DNA from 4 places in the Modestobacter roseus genome. Region 2 is predicted to be linked to each of the others. Evidence: riboswitches for the same ligand, from Rfam matches in the RefSeq annotation. Region 2 holds a riboswitch; each other region holds the start of a gene.
The links. Region 2 has a riboswitch for cyclic di-AMP ahead of JD78_RS08495 (aggregation-promoting factor C-terminal-like domain-containing protein). Riboswitches for the same ligand answer to the same signal wherever they lie in the genome.
Positions count from the first base shown of each region.

Region 1: another riboswitch for cyclic di-AMP. It lies ahead of JD78_RS10505 (C40 family peptidase); the one in region 2 lies ahead of JD78_RS08495 (aggregation-promoting factor C-terminal-like domain-containing protein).
Region 3: another riboswitch for cyclic di-AMP. It lies ahead of JD78_RS15935 (C40 family peptidase); the one in region 2 lies ahead of JD78_RS08495 (aggregation-promoting factor C-terminal-like domain-containing protein).
Region 4: another riboswitch for cyclic di-AMP. It lies ahead of JD78_RS21700 (LysM peptidoglycan-binding domain-containing protein); the one in region 2 lies ahead of JD78_RS08495 (aggregation-promoting factor C-terminal-like domain-containing protein).

Region 1 is NZ_VLKF01000001.1:2,213,788-2,217,339, reverse strand. Features, by position in the region: gene JD78_RS10520 (alpha/beta hydrolase) at 1-470, shown strand, start outside; gene JD78_RS10515 (MBL fold metallo-hydrolase) at 467-1,246, shown strand; gene JD78_RS10510 (hypothetical protein) at 1,386-1,919, shown strand; gene JD78_RS10505 (C40 family peptidase) at 1,965-2,300, opposite strand; cyclic di-AMP (ydaO/yuaA leader) riboswitch at 2,515-2,650, opposite strand; gene JD78_RS10500 (HesB/IscA family protein) at 3,107-3,391, opposite strand; gene JD78_RS22585 (DUF4011 domain-containing protein) at 3,525-3,552, opposite strand, start outside.
Region 2 is NZ_VLKF01000001.1:1,777,859-1,781,410, reverse strand. Features, by position in the region: gene JD78_RS08510 (DUF5709 domain-containing protein) at 1-302, shown strand, start outside; gene JD78_RS08505 (universal stress protein) at 421-966, shown strand; gene JD78_RS08500 (class I SAM-dependent methyltransferase) at 1,033-1,680, shown strand; cyclic di-AMP (ydaO/yuaA leader) riboswitch at 1,869-2,003, shown strand; gene JD78_RS08495 (aggregation-promoting factor C-terminal-like domain-containing protein) at 2,024-2,932, shown strand; gene JD78_RS08490 (YceI family protein) at 3,117-3,552, shown strand, end outside.
Region 3 is NZ_VLKF01000001.1:3,326,757-3,330,308, reverse strand. Features, by position in the region: gene JD78_RS15940 (phytoene desaturase family protein) at 1-1,262, opposite strand, end outside; cyclic di-AMP (ydaO/yuaA leader) riboswitch at 1,811-1,980, shown strand; gene JD78_RS15935 (C40 family peptidase) at 1,996-3,120, shown strand; gene JD78_RS15930 (DUF3817 domain-containing protein) at 3,298-3,552, shown strand, end outside.
Region 4 is NZ_VLKF01000001.1:1,480,936-1,484,487, forward strand. Features, by position in the region: gene JD78_RS07065 (NAD-dependent epimerase/dehydratase family protein) at 1-643, opposite strand, end outside; gene JD78_RS21700 (LysM peptidoglycan-binding domain-containing protein) at 782-1,585, opposite strand; cyclic di-AMP (ydaO/yuaA leader) riboswitch at 1,692-1,788, opposite strand; gene JD78_RS07075 (ester cyclase) at 2,262-2,636, shown strand; gene JD78_RS07080 (MFS transporter) at 2,664-3,552, opposite strand, start outside.

The sequences.
Region 1 (3,552 bases), 440 kb from region 2:
CGCTGTCGCAGCTGCGGTCGACCTGGACGGCGTTCAAGAACCCGGCGAACCGGCACCGCGCCGTCCCGCTCAGCGAGGAGCAGTGGCACTACGCCTTCACCAACACCTTCACCGAGGAGGAGTCCCGCCGGCTGTACCAGCGGTACGCGATCCCCGCGCCGGGCAACATCCTGTGGAGCTCGGTGCTGGCCAACTTCATGCCCGGGCCGCAGGACGCGCACGTCGACTACGCCAACCCGGCCCGCCCGCCGCTGCTGTTCATCTCCGGCAGCGAGGACCACATCATGCCGCCGTCGGTGCAGCGCTCGAACGCCAAGCACTACCGGGGCGACACGGTCACCGAGCTCCGCGAGCACGAGGGCTTCCCGCACCTGCTGCCCGCCGCTCCCGGCTGGCAGGCCGTCGCCGACGAGGCCCTCGACTGGGCGCTCGAGCACGCGACCGGCCCCCGGGTGCTCGGCGCCCAGTGAGGCTCACGCACGTCGGCGGGCCGACACTGCTGGTCGAGCTCGCCGGGTGGACGCTGCTCACCGACCCGACCTTCGACCCGCCCGGACGGCGGTACGACTTCGGCTGGGGCACCAGCTCGCGCAAGGTCACCGGCCCGGCGCTTGACCGGGGTGACCTGCCGCCGGTGGACGCCGTCCTGCTCAGCCACGACCACCACGCCGACAACCTGGACGACGCCGGCCGGGCGCTGCTGCCGTCGGCCCCGGTGGTGGTGACGACGGTGGCCGGGGCCGCGCGGCTGGGGGACGGCGCGCGGGGTCTCGTGCCGTGGGCCTCGACGGTGCTGACCGCCCCCGGTCGGGTGCCGCTGGTGGTCACCGCGACGCCGGCGCGGCACGGCCCGCCGTTGAGCCGGCGGGTGTCCGGGGACGTCGTCGGCTTCGCCGTCCACCCGCAGGGAGCCGAGGGTGGCGTGGTGTGGATCTCCGGGGACACCGTGTTCCACCGCCGGCTGCGGGAGGTCGCCGACCGGCTGACCGTCGACGTGGCCGTGCTGCACCTGGGCGGCGTCCGGTTTCCCGTCACCGGCCCGCTGCGCTTCTCGATGACGGGCCGGGGCGCGGTACGGACGGCGCGGCTGCTGGAGCCACGGGTCGTCGTCCCGGTGCACCACGAGGGCTGGAGCCACTTCCGCGAGGGGCGGGACGGCGTGCAGCGTGCGCTGGACCGGGCGCCGGACGTCGGTCGGCGGTTCCGCTGGCTGCCCTCCGGCGTACCGGTCGACGTGGGCGGCTGACCAGCGCGTCTGCGGCTCGTGGGACTGCCGGTGCGGATGGTGTGACGACTCGGCGTCGACGCCCCGTTTCGGCGAATCCTGTCGGCAACGTCCTCGATGCTGCGCAGCAACACGGCTTCACCGGAGTCAGGAGAGCGGGATGCGCGGGATCGTCGTCATCGACCAGCCGGTCGAGGACCGGGTGGTCGGCTGGCACGTCAACGTCGGCGAGGGGCTCGAGTCGACGATGGCCGGTGCCTGGGTGCTGCCCTCGGACGACGACCGGATCGCCCGGCTGCTCGTCGGCCGGATCATGGTGCCCACCGAGAAGGCCTCGGTGCGGTTCGGCCGCGGTGCCGACGCCGCTGCGCTCGCCGTGGCGATCGTCGCGGAGACCAGCGCGCTCGACGCCGCCTTCGCCGCGCACGTCGCGTCGCTGCCGTCGTCCAAGCGGAGCCTGGTGAGCCCGCGCTGGCCGCGGATCCCGACCCGGCCGCGTCCGGAGACCGCCGGCGATCCGCTGGCCAGCGACGCGCTGACCCTGGCCCGCTGGGTCGCCGAGCTGCTCACCGCCTGGGACCGGATCGAGAAGGAGCGGCTGACCCGCCCCTTCCTCGCCGTCCGCGGTGGGGAGGCCACCCGGGCGCTGCCGCCGGGCTGGCCGGCCGTCAGCTGCCTGGCCCAGGCGGCCTGACACCTCCCGGGGGCGCCACTGCGGCGTCCCCGGGAGGTGTGCGACTCAGACCAGCCGACGCGCGGTGTTGTAGCCCCACATGTCGATGCTGGCGACGCGGACGACGTCGCCGCTGGTCGGCGCGTGCACCATCAGCCCGTCGCCCAGGTAGATCCCCACGTGCCCGACGGGGGAGTAGTAGAAGACCAGGTCACCCGGCTGCAGGTGGGCCCGGTCGACGGGCACGCCCATCGTGGACTGCATCCGCGACGAGTGCGGCAGGGTGATCCCGGCCGCCCGGTACGCGAACTGGGTCAGGCCCGAGCAGTCGTAGACGTTCGGGCCGGCCCCGGCCCACACGTAGGGCTTGCCCAGCTGTGCGAGCGCGGTGTCGATGACCACCTGGGCGGCGGAGTTCGGCGCTGCGGTGGCCGCGACCGGCGCGGCGATCGGAGCCGCGGCCGGCGGGGCGGCGCCCCGGCGTTGGCCTGTGCGGCGAGGGGGGTGAGCACCACGCCGGCGCCGGTGAGCAGCGCGATCAGCGCGCCCTTGGCGGTGCGGGTGGAACGACGTGCAGAGGTGGTGCGCAGGGTCGTCATGGAACGACGGGTTCTCCTTGTTCTCCTCAACCGCCTACCGAGTTAGCTGACGGGTTCGGGCGGGGAACTCGCCCGGCTCGGCCGCACCTGCGTGCGGCCGTGCTTCACCCCAGAACTGCGGTGGGTCCCCGGTCCAGGCGGCGGCTGCAGCGTGCGCAGCCGACGTCCGGTTCGGCGGTGCCGTCCGGGTGTCACCACAGGCGGTGACGGTCGGACCCGGTCGGCCGCGATGACGCTAGGTCGGCATCCCGGAGTCCGCAGCGGTCCATCTCGACCCGATCCGGGAGCCCTCGGACAGCGACTCGCCGTCGCGACCGCAACAAACGCCAAGCCGTCCCCGGCGTGTCTCGCGGGGAAACGATCGTGTCGGACGGCGGCGCGTGCCCACGCTTCGTGTTGACGGCCTCACGACGCGCCAAGCCCTGGAGCTGCGTCAGGAGCGGGGGCCCGGGCGCACGGCGGGGGTCACATGGGGTGCTGCCGACAGTCGTGGTCTGCCCACCGGGGGTGGGCAGACCACGACGTTGCCGGGGGTACTTCCCCAGCACGCGACAGCGCCGCCGGGGATCACTCCTCGGCGGCGCTGTCGTCGTGCTGGTGCTGCGGAGATCAGGCGGTCTGCTCGCCGATCCCGAACTGCAGCGAGCCGTCGGGGCCGGCGGCCGCGTCGAGCGTCTTGTCGTCGAGCAGCTCCGCGGCGCGGGAGTCCAGGAACACCCGCGCCCCGGCCTCGTCGAGCACCGCGTCGTCCTCGGCGGGCACGGCGGCCAGGCTGAGCTCCAGGTTCGCGCCGGTCGGGTCGTTGGCGATCCGCAGACCACCGGCCTCGGGGACCTCGGACTGGCCGAGGATCCCCTTGATCGCGGTGGCGGCGGTGGGGGTGAGGGTCAGCATCGTGCGGGGTCCTCTCGGTTGCAGGGGGCCCAGCCCGCCGGACGTCGGTGGCCGGCGGGCAAGGCGGTCGACCGGAGACGGTTCGCCTCGCACCCCCCAACCTCCCCGGCACCCGGAGCGGGGTCAAGCGTCGTCACGCACCCGCAAAGAAGCCCGCACCC
Region 2 (3,552 bases):
GCACCACCGAGCGCGAGGAGGCCGGCGAGAGCCTCTCCGGCCGGCTGGCCCGCGAGCTCCGGGACGGCGGGGCCGACGACGAGGGGGCCGACGACGAGGGGGACGGGCTGGGCGACGACGCCGGCACCGACGGGGAGCTGCGCGACGACGAGGTCGGCGACGACCGCGCAGGCCGGCTGGCCGACGACGACGACGGCGTGGTCGACACGGAGGACGAGCTGTACGCGGAGGACGAGGGCGTCGACGGGGGAGGGGCGTCGGCGGAGGAGGCCGCGGTGCACGTCGTCCGGGACGCGCGCTGAGCCGGGCGGGGCACGGACCGTCGGGACCTCCGGCACTGTGCGCGCGGCGGCGCCGTGCGCCAGGGTGGGGGTCCGGCCGCCTGGGGCGGCGCGGGACGGGCACGGACAGGAGGACACGGTGACGGAGCAGGGCGGCACGCGGGACGCGCTGGCAGCGGAGGTCGACGAGGCCATGGCCGGGACCTCCGAGGGAGCGTCGACCGCGGCGGTCGACGGTGGTGTCGGTGGCGGGGTCGTCGTGGGCCACGACGGCTCCGGGTGTGCCCAGGAGGCGCTCCAGTGGGCGGCGGGGCTGGCCGAGCGGGCCGGGTGGCCGCTGCACGTCGTCCGCGCCTGGCGGATCGCCACCGCGCCGCAGCCGGCCAGCTGGTCGCCGGGCTACGTGCCGCCGATGGAGGACTACGAGAAGGCGGTCCAGACCGACCTGGAGGCCGACGTCGTGGCCGCGCTCGGCCGGGACCGCGCCGCGGGGGTCGGCTGCCACGTCGCGCACACCGCGCCGGTGAAGGCGCTCATCGCCGCCGCCCGGGACGCGGACCTGCTGGTGGTGGGCGCCCGCGGCCGCGGCGGTTTCGCCGGGCTGCTGCTGGGCTCGACCAGCGACCAGGTCACCCGGCACGCGCCGTGCCCGGTCACCGTGGTGCGGAGCGACCGCAAGGACTGAGCGCAGCGCCCGGACCGGGCGCACCCCGGTGGTCCGCGGGCGGACGGGCGGGTGTCCACTGTCGGGGTGTCCGCCCCCGACCGCGTCCCGCCGTCCTTCCTGCAGGCCCACACCCGGGTGGCGCGGCCGACCCTGATCCCCGAGGTGCAGCTGCACGTCGCCGACGACGTCGTCGCCCTCTGGGAGGCGATGGAGACCGAGGCCGGCGGCGCCGGCCAGGACCCGCCGTTCTGGGCGGCGGCCTGGCCCGGTGGCCAGGCGCTGGCCCGGCACGTCCTGGACTCCCCGGAGCTCGTCGCCGGCCGGCGCGTGCTGGACCTCGGCGCGGGGAGCGGGCTGGTCGCCGTGGCGGCGCTGAAGGCCGGCGCCGCGCACGTCATCGCGAGTGACGTCGACCCGTACTCCCACACCGCGATCGCGCTGAACGCCGAGCTCAACGGCGTCAGGGGGATCGAGGTGGTGGGTGACGTGCTGGGCGAGGACGGGCCGGACGTCGACGTCGTGCTGGCCGGGGACGTCTGCTACGACCGCGACATGACCGCCCGGGTGCTGCCCTACCTGGGCGCCCACTGGCTGCGCGGCGCCACGGTGCTGCTCGGTGACCCCGGCCGTGCCTACCTGCCCCGCGAGGGGCTGCTCCCGGCCGCCGTGCACGACGTCCCGGACGCCGACGGCGGTGAGGTCCGCCGGACGACGGTCTGGCGGCTGCCCTGAGGTCCGGGCGCCCGGTGCTCGCGTGACGAGCGGGGCGTGCGGGGCGAGTCACACCGCGCTGACCAGGGGAGTCGTGGCAGATCCCGACGAACTGGCCGCCTGGCGTTGTCACGAGGTCGTCACGGGCCTTACCTTGGGCCGGTCCGGCCGGACGTCACGTCCCCATCCGGGGAGCCCGCGCCGGGTGCCGCCGAGTCGCTGCCCGCAGCGATCCGGGGACCCACCGCAGCACTGGGGTGAATCCCGCCCGGGCACGTGCCCGGCCGGGTAGGGCGTCTTCCCGCCCGAATCCGTCAGCTAACCCGGTAGGCGGCCACGGAAGAGCCCAGGAGCCCCCTCCTCCATGTCCCCCCGCACCACCCCGCACGACGACGCCCTGGACGACGCGGCCGTGCCCGCCGACGACGGCCTGCCCACCGCGGTCCTGCCCGTCGGCGCCGCGAAGAGCTCCCGCCGCCTGGCACCCCCGACGGGGCTGCGCCGGCCGGCGATGTACCTGGCCGCCGCTGCGGTCGGCGCGGTCCTGGTGAACGTCGCGGTGAGCGGGCAGACCGACGCCGAGGCCACCGCCGCGCCGGAGCCGGTGAGCATCGCCACCCAGCTGGGCCTCACCGCCGAGCACGCCAGCACGGTCGTCGCCGAGGGTGAGGTGGGTGACCGGCTCGGCGAGCTGGCGGCCGACCGCAGCCAGCGGCAGGAGGCCGAGGTCGCCGCCCAGCAGGTGCAGGCCGCCGCCGTGGCCGCCGAGGAGGCCCGGCTGGCCGAGGAGGCCCGGCTGGCCGAGGAGGCCCGGCTCGCCGAGGAGGCCCGGCTGGCCGAGGAGGCGCGGCTGGCCGAGGAGGCGCGTCAGGCCGAGGAGGCCCGCAAGGCCGAGCGGGCCGCCGCCGCCCAGCGGTCGCAGTCCGCCCCCCGGTCCTCCGGCGGCGGCTCGTCCGCCCCGGCCCCGGCCGCCGCCGCGCCCGCAGGCTCCTACCAGGAGTACGCGCTGTCGAAGCTCGGCGGTGACTCCGGCCAGTTCTCCTGCCTGGAGAAGCTGTGGGGCAAGGAGAGCGGCTGGAACCCCAACGCGCAGAACCCGCGCAGCACCGCCTACGGCATCCCGCAGTTCCTGGACTCCACCTGGAAGGGCACCGGGATCGCGAAGACCTCCGACGGCTACCGGCAGATCGACGCCGGCCTGATCTACATCAACAACCGCTACGGCTCGCCGTGCGGCGCGTGGTCGCAGTCGCAGTCCGCCGGCTGGTACTGATCGACCCGCTCCTGATCGACTGCTCCCGCTCGACCTGCTCCTGAACCAACCAGCACCGCCCAGGAGGGGCCGCCCGCACCGGGCGGTCCCTCCTGGTGTGCCGAGTCCGGCACCGCCCTGCCAGAATGTCGTCCCCATCGGACAGGATCACCGGGTGGACCACCCCGACCAGGAGGACTGAACCGTGGGCAAGCACCGGGCACCCGAGCCCGCGGCCTCGGACTTCGACGCCGCGACCGCCGCGTTGGCGGACGTGACCGGCGACTACGTCGTCGACGCCGCGCACACCCGCATCGGCGTCCGTGCGCGGCACGCGATGGTGACGACCGTGCGCGGCGCGTTCACCGACTTCGCCGGCACCGCGCACCTCGACACCGGCGACCCGGGTGCGAGCAGCGTCTCGCTGCGCATCCGCACCGCCAGCATCGACACCGGGGCTCCCGACCGCGACGCGCACCTGCGCTCGGCGGACTTCCTGGACGTCGAGCAGTTCCCGGAGATGCGCTTCGACTCGACCGCCGTGCAGCAGGTCGACGACGAGGTCTACCGGGTCACCGGCGACCTGACCATCAAGGACGTCACCCGCTCGGTCGACGTCGACTTCACCCTCACCGGCTCGG
Region 3 (3,552 bases), 1.5 Mb from region 2:
TGGTCGTCGAACTGGGCGACGACCCGGCGCACCGCCTCCTCGCGGGTGCCCACCGGGTCGGCCGCGAACAGCTCCGCCGGGGTGTGCAGGCCGAAGAGGGTCAGCGTGTGCAGCCCGGTGCCGCCGGTGATCGACGGGTCGGTCAGCGAGTGGCAGTACACCTCGAACGGGACGACGTCCGGCAGCTGCCCGGCCGCGGCCTTCGCGTACGCGGCGTCGATCGCCGACGCCGACTCGTCGACGTGCACCGTGCCGCTGAACACCCGGTGCGGGTCGTCGCCGGAGCGCAGCCCGGGCAGCCGCCGCAGCACCATGTTGACCTTGAGCTGGGAACCCGACGGTCGCGGGCCGGCCGGCGCGCCGAGCAGGTCGTCCAGCACCGCCGGCGCGGCGCCGCCCACGAGGTGCCCGGCGTCGGCCGCGTGTGCGACCCCGTCCGCGTCGGTCCAGTGCACCGTGACGCCGTCCGCGCGGGTCTCCAGCGCGGTCACCGTGGCCCCGGTCAGCAGCGTGGCGCCGGCGGCCCGGGCAGCGGTGGCGATCGCGCCGCTGACCGCGCCCATGCCGCCGACCGGCACCCGCCAGCGGCCGGTGCCGTTGCCGACCAGGTGGTAGAGGAAGCAGCGCCCGGCCAGCCCGTCGGCGGCGTGCACGTCGGCGAAGGTGCCGATCAGCCCGTCGGTGAGCGCGATGCCGCGCACGTCGTCGTCGGTCAGGTGGTCGCCGACGACGTCGGCCAGCGGCCGCTCGCGCAGGTCGTGCCAGATGCCCGGGTCGCGCAGCCGCCCGGCGAGCTCCGCCTCGCCGGGCAGCGGCTCGGTGAGGGTGGGTGCGAGGTCCTCGGCGAGGGTGCTCAGCCGGCCGTAGAAGCGCTGCCAGCCGGCCAGCTCGGCGTCGGAGCCGGTGAGCGCGCGGAAGGACGCCGCCGTCGCGGGCCCCTCGTCCCGCTCGACCAGCAGGCTCCGGTGCCGCCCGTCGCGGCGCAGCGGGGTCCAGGACGCCACGGCCCGGTCGCGCAGGTCCAGCGGCAGGCCCAGGTCGGTGACGATCCGGTCGGGCAGCAGGCTGACCAGGTAGGAGTACGCCGACAGCCGGACGTCGACGCCGGGGAACACCTGCTGGCTGACCGCGGCGCCGCCGAGCACGTCCCGCCGCTCCAGCACCAGCACCGACCACCCCGCCCGGGCCAGGTAGGCGGCGGCGACCAGGCCGTTGTGCCCGCCGCCGACCACGACCGCGTCGTACCGCGCCGCCGTGCTCACGCCAGGTCCCGGGCGGGGCGCGGCGCGAACGGGGCGTCGACGTCGTGCCCGAACGGCACCGCGACGGCGAGGTGGGGGGCGGCCCAGGGGGCGGTGGCAAGGGTCGGCACCGGGTCATCCTGGCGGGCCGGGGACCGCGGGGCGCTAGCAGGTCCGGCGCACGCTCCCGGGCAACGCCGCGCCGGGAGCCCGTCGGGCCGCCCAGCGGAGCCGGCGCGTGGGCGGCCCGTGCGATCGCGGAGCGTGATCAGACGGTCGCCGGGGCCGGGGGGACAGCACCGGCCGGGGGTCGGGGGGGGGCTCCGACCGGGCGCCCGCGGGTGCCCAGGTCGGGTCGCGTGTCGCCGGTCCGGACCCGGAGCCCGGGGAGAGTGGTCGGGTCCGGGAGCCGCGAATCCCGGCGCGCCAGTCACCCTCGGTGAGCGTGTTGGAGCACACCACCGGAGTTTCTCAACAAAATCGCAATGAGCCTTTGTCACGAGCCCATAACGCCCTTACGGTGGGCGGCGGTCCGGACGGGCACCTCAGCCACCCCTCGGTGGCGACCGACCAGACCGCCGCCGAACTCCACGGCCCGCGCACGACGGCGGGCCAGGGGACCGGGGACCCACCGCAGCACTGGGGTGAAGCACTGCGCGGCCCAGCCGGGCCGCAGGTGCCGGGTGTCTTCCCATCCGAACCCGTCAGCTAACTCGGTAGGCGGCACGTTGGAAGAAAGGACCACCCGCCGAACATGGCGAGTTCGCTCAACCCTGCCCGTCGCGGGTCCGTCTCCCGCCGGGCCGTCGTCACCCTCATCGCCGCCGGCGCCCTCGTCGCCGCCCCGCTGCTCGCCCCCGCGCCCGCCGCGGCCGAGCCCACCACCTCCGCCGAGGCCGCCACCCTGGTCGCCGAGCGCGCGCACGACCTCGAGGTCGTCACCGAGCAGTTCAACGACGCCCGCGTCGAGCTGGACACCAAGCAGGCCGAGGTCGACGCCGCCACCGCCCAGGTCGCGGCCGCCGAGGCCGCCCTCGCCGGGGCCCGCGACCGGGTCCGCGAGGTCGCCCGCAGCGCCTACACCGGCGACCAGCTGAGCACCCTGCAGGCGATGCTCACCAGCGAGTCCGCCGACGAGCTGATGGACCGGGTCGGCACGCTGGACTCGATCGCCGACCACAACAACGGCATCCTCGGCGAGGCCGTCACGGCCGACGAGCAGGCCACCGAGGCCAAGGCGGCGGCCGAGGCCGCCGCCACCGAGGCGCAGGCCCAGCTCGACCAGGTCGAGGCGCAGCGCACGGACCTGAACAAGCAGATCGCCGAGTACCAGGCGCTGTACGAGCGCCTCTCCGCCGCGGAGCAGGCCGCCTCGCGGGCCGAGGCCGAGCGCCGGCACGCCGCCGAGGCCGCCGCGGCACAGCAGGCGTCCGGCTCCGGCTCCGGTTCCCGTGGGGGCGGCAGCGCCGCCCGCGGCGCGGCTCCGGCCGCGCAGGCCCCGTCCGCGCCGGTCGTCGCCTCCAGCGGCGCCGCCGGGACGGCGGTCAGCACCGCCATGGCCCAGCAGGGCAAGCCCTACGTGTGGGCCGCCGCCGGTCCGGGGTCGTTCGACTGCTCCGGTCTGGTGCAGTACGCCTACGCCGCCGCCGGTGTCTCGCTGCCGCACTCCAGCCGGGCCCAGGCCAGCATGGGGCGCGCGGTGTCCCGGGGTGAGCTGCAGCCGGGCGACCTGATCGCCTTCTACTCCCCGGTCAGCCACATCGGCATCTACATCGGCAACGGCCAGATGGTGCACGCGCCGACCTCCGGCGACGTCGTCAAGGTCGCCAGCATCGACGTGATGGGCAGCATCACCGCGATGCGCCGCATCGCCGGCTGAGGAAGGACCCCGTCCCGCTCACCCCTCGCACGTTCGGGGTGAGCCCCCGGACAGGGCCGCTCCAGCGCTTCACCACCGGTGCCCCGGTCGCCGCACGGCGACCGGGGCACCGGTGTCTCCGGGGGACGTCGATCACATCCGGGAGACCGCGGCGCCGGTGGTTCGTTGTCCCCGGTCGTGGCTGCCCGACTGCTCGCCCCTGCCCCCGTGGCCCGCGCCTTCCGCGTCGTCGCCGTCGCCGAGGCGGTGTCCTGGGTGCTCCTGCTCGCCGGGATGTTCGTCAAGTGGGTGCTGCGCACCTCCGAGGTCGGCGTCCAGGTCTTCGGCCCGGTGCACGGCGCGGTCTTCGTCGCCTACGTCGTCGTCACGCTGGTCGCCTGGCGGGTGCTCCGCTGGTCGATCGGCACCACCGTCCTGGCGCTCGCCGCCTCG
Region 4 (3,552 bases), 300 kb from region 2:
CGGTGGCGACGTCGGCGAGGAAGGCGGCGAGGTCGTCGACGTGCACCCAGGCCCAGGTCTTCGCCGGGTTCGCCCGCCGCTCGCCGTCGTGGACAGCCCGGGGCCGCAGCGTGTTCCAGACCGACGTCTCCCCCGCCCCAACGATCGCCGGCGGGCGGACCAGCACGGTGGTGAGCCCGCCGACCTCGGCCAGTGCGGCATCGGTGGCGTTCTTGGTGTCCGGGTAGTCGCCGCTGCCCTCGGGCAGCAGGGGTCCGTCCTCGGCCAGGTCCCCGACACCGGCCGACCGGTCGTAGACCCCGGCGGTGGACACGTGCACCAGCCGGGCGACGCCGGCGTCGCGGGCGGCCCGGGCGATCACCGGCGTGCCCTCGACGCCGACCCGGTGCTGCACCTCCCGGGGGGAACCCATCGGGTGGACCGTGGTGACGACGGCGTCGGCACCCTGCACCACCGTCCGGGCGAAGGCCTCGTCGGCGAAGTCGCCGACGTGCTCGGTGACCCCGTCGCCGTCCGGGGCGCTGCCCGGGCGCCGGACGACGGCCCGCACCCGCGCCGCCCGTTCGACCAGCGCCCGGCACACCGCGCTGCCCACCAGTCCGTTCGCACCGGTCACCACCACGACGGGAGAGGGAGGGGTCACGCCGTCCACCCTGCCAGCGACCGCACGGCGCCGCGCGGCAGGCGACGCAGGACCACCGCCGGCGGCGTCCCCGCCCGGGGACGACCGGGCGGGGACGCCGTTCGACGAACAGACCTCAGGGGCCCGCTCCGGCCGGCGTCAGCCGGGCAGGAACGACACGTGCGGGTGGTCCATGTGGTTGGCGGTGGGCGACCCACGGTCGGCCATCGCCTGCCACGTGCCGGTGCGGACCTGGTAGATCCGCTGCTGCCAGATCACGTACTCGACGCGGAACCGGGCGGCGTTGTCGATGACGTACTGGGCGACGGCGTCGCCCTTGGCCCGGTCGGTGTGCACCATGAAGTCGGCCGCGAGGTCCTCGGTCGGGCTGTGGCCGGGCCGGGTGACGACCGATCCGACCCCGAACCGCTCGGCGACCTCCTGGACGGCGGGACGGACGTGCGGAGCCCACACGTCGTAGGCACCGGCGGCGGCAGCGGGCGCGGCCCGCTCCGCGCTCCGGCTGGCCGCCCGCTCGGCGACCCGGGGAGCGGCAGCAGCGGGGGCGGGCACGCCGCCGAGGGTGAGCCGCTGACCGACGCGCAGGGTGTTCGGGTCGGCCCCGACGACCCCCCGGTTGAGGGCGTGCAGCTGCTGCCACGTGGTGCCGTGGGCAGCCGCGATCCTGCCGAGCGTGTCGCCCGCGCGGACGACGTACTCCCCGGAGGCCGTGGTGGCGGGAGCCGTGGTCGCGGGCGCCGCGGTGGCACCACCGATGGTGAGCACCTGACCCACGCGCAGCCGGTTCGGGTCGCTGAGGACGCCGCCGTTCTCCGCGTAGATGGTCTGCCACGTGGTGCCGTGCGCCGCCGCCAGGCGGCTGAGGGTGTCGCCGGGAGCGACCGTGTGCTCCGCGGCGTGCGCCGGGGCGGCCACCGCGAGCGGGACCGAAGCTGCGGCCACGACCGCCAGGGCGGGACGGGCCAGAGACGCCACGGTGGGGCGCCGGGTGGGACGGCGGTGCCGTCCCCGGTGTCGCTGTGTCATGGGGATGTGCCTCTCACCGCCTGCGGAGTTAGCTGTCGGGTTCGGGCGAGAGCTGCCCGGCCGCGCATGCGGCTTCACCCCAGGGCCCGAGGGCCCGGTCCTGCGTGTGGGTCCCCCGCGCCTGCCCGTCGTGTCGCTGGTCCGGTGGCGGTGGGCAGGTTCGGCGGTCCGCCAGCCGGGCCCACCGCAGTCGGTGGACGGGCGCACGGTAGGCAGACGGCCACGGGCGGGGGCAATTCCGCCGGGGCCGTCCACCGGGCTCCGGACCGCCCGGATCGGGGGTGTCGGCGGTGCGCCGGCACCCCGCCTCGGACACCGCTGGACGGTCAGGTGTCCGGCGCCTGGCCAGCGCGTTCCGCCGATCTCGGCCGGTGTCCTCCCGGACCGGTCGGCCCCCGCCGGACGGCCGTCCAGCTGCTGAGTTGGTTGTACCCTGAACTCACTCGCGGTCGGGGTGTCGTGACCGTCTGCAGTCGACCGCGCCAGCGCGCCCCGGCGCCGGCAGCCACCGGCCCCCGGGCCCGACGCCATGCCCACCGCCGGTGGCCCACGCGCAGCGGCCGACGCGCTCGCGGCCCTAGGCTGCCGCATCGTGGACCAGCAGGCACTGACCTCGATCGTCCATCGCTACTGGGACGGGCTGTGGAACCGCCGCGATCTCACGGTGATCGACGAGCTCATCGCCGAGCCCTACGTGCGGCACTCCTCCGCCGGGACCCGGTCGCTCACCCGGGCCCAGTTCACCCGGGAGGTCCGCGACTCCTGGCAGCTGCTGCACGACCCCGCGACCACCGTCGACGACCAGGTGACGGCGGAGGACCGGGTCTGGACGCGGGCCACCACCACCGGCCTGAACCTGGACACCGGCCAGACCTCGGTGGTCACCTGGCTGGTGGTGCACCGGGTCGCCGACGGCCGGATCGCCGAGTCCTGGAGCGCCACCCTGCCCGGCGTCGACTGGCGCTGACCGTCCCCGCCACGCGGGGCTCCTCGGTCAGCCCAGGTCGCGCAGCCGCTGCGCGCCGGCCATCCGACGCCGGCTGACCACCGCGTACAGCGCGACGAACGCGAGCACGCCGACCCCCATGCCGAGCAGCGTCCAGCGCAGCCCGATGGCGTCGGCGAGCAGGCCCAGCGGGAGGGCGGCGATGCCGAACGCGCCGAAGCTGAGCATGATCAGCCCCTGCACCCGCCCGTGGTACTCCAGGTCCGAGAGGGCGATGAGCTGCGACTGGTTGGTGGTCTGGAAGGCGAGCATCGACGCGCCCACGGCGAGGAGCACGACCACGGCGACGGCGGCGTTGGGTGCGATCGCCAGCGCGCAGATGGCGATGCCGAAGACCGCGCCGGAGGCCACCAGCACCCGGGTCTGCCGGACCCACGAGCTGCGCCGCCCCAGCAGCAGCCCCGCCGCCACCCCGCCCACCGCGGACGTCGCCGCCAGGACCCCGTAACCGACCGAGCCGAGGCCGAACAGGTCGCTGGAGATGGTCGGCATGAAGGCCAGGTACGGCAGGCCCATCATGGCCACGCCGATGCCGCACCACACCAGGGCGCTCAGCTCGGGGTGCCGCCGGACGTAGCGCACCCCGTCGGCGAGCTCGCCGAGCGGTGACCGGCCGGAGGCCTCGCCCTGCCGCCGCCCGGCGGGCAGGGCGGCGGTGAGGAGGACCCCGACGGCGGCCAGCACCGCGCTGGACAGGAAGACCGCCTCGACGCCCCAGGTGACCGCGCCGATGACCACCCCGGCCAGCGCCGGGCCGACCACCCGGTTCACCTCGGCGTTCACCAGCAGCAGCGAGACCGCCTGCGGCACCGAGCCACGCGGCACCAGCTCGCTCAGGAAGGCCATCCGGGCCGGGTTGAACAGCGCGAACCCCACG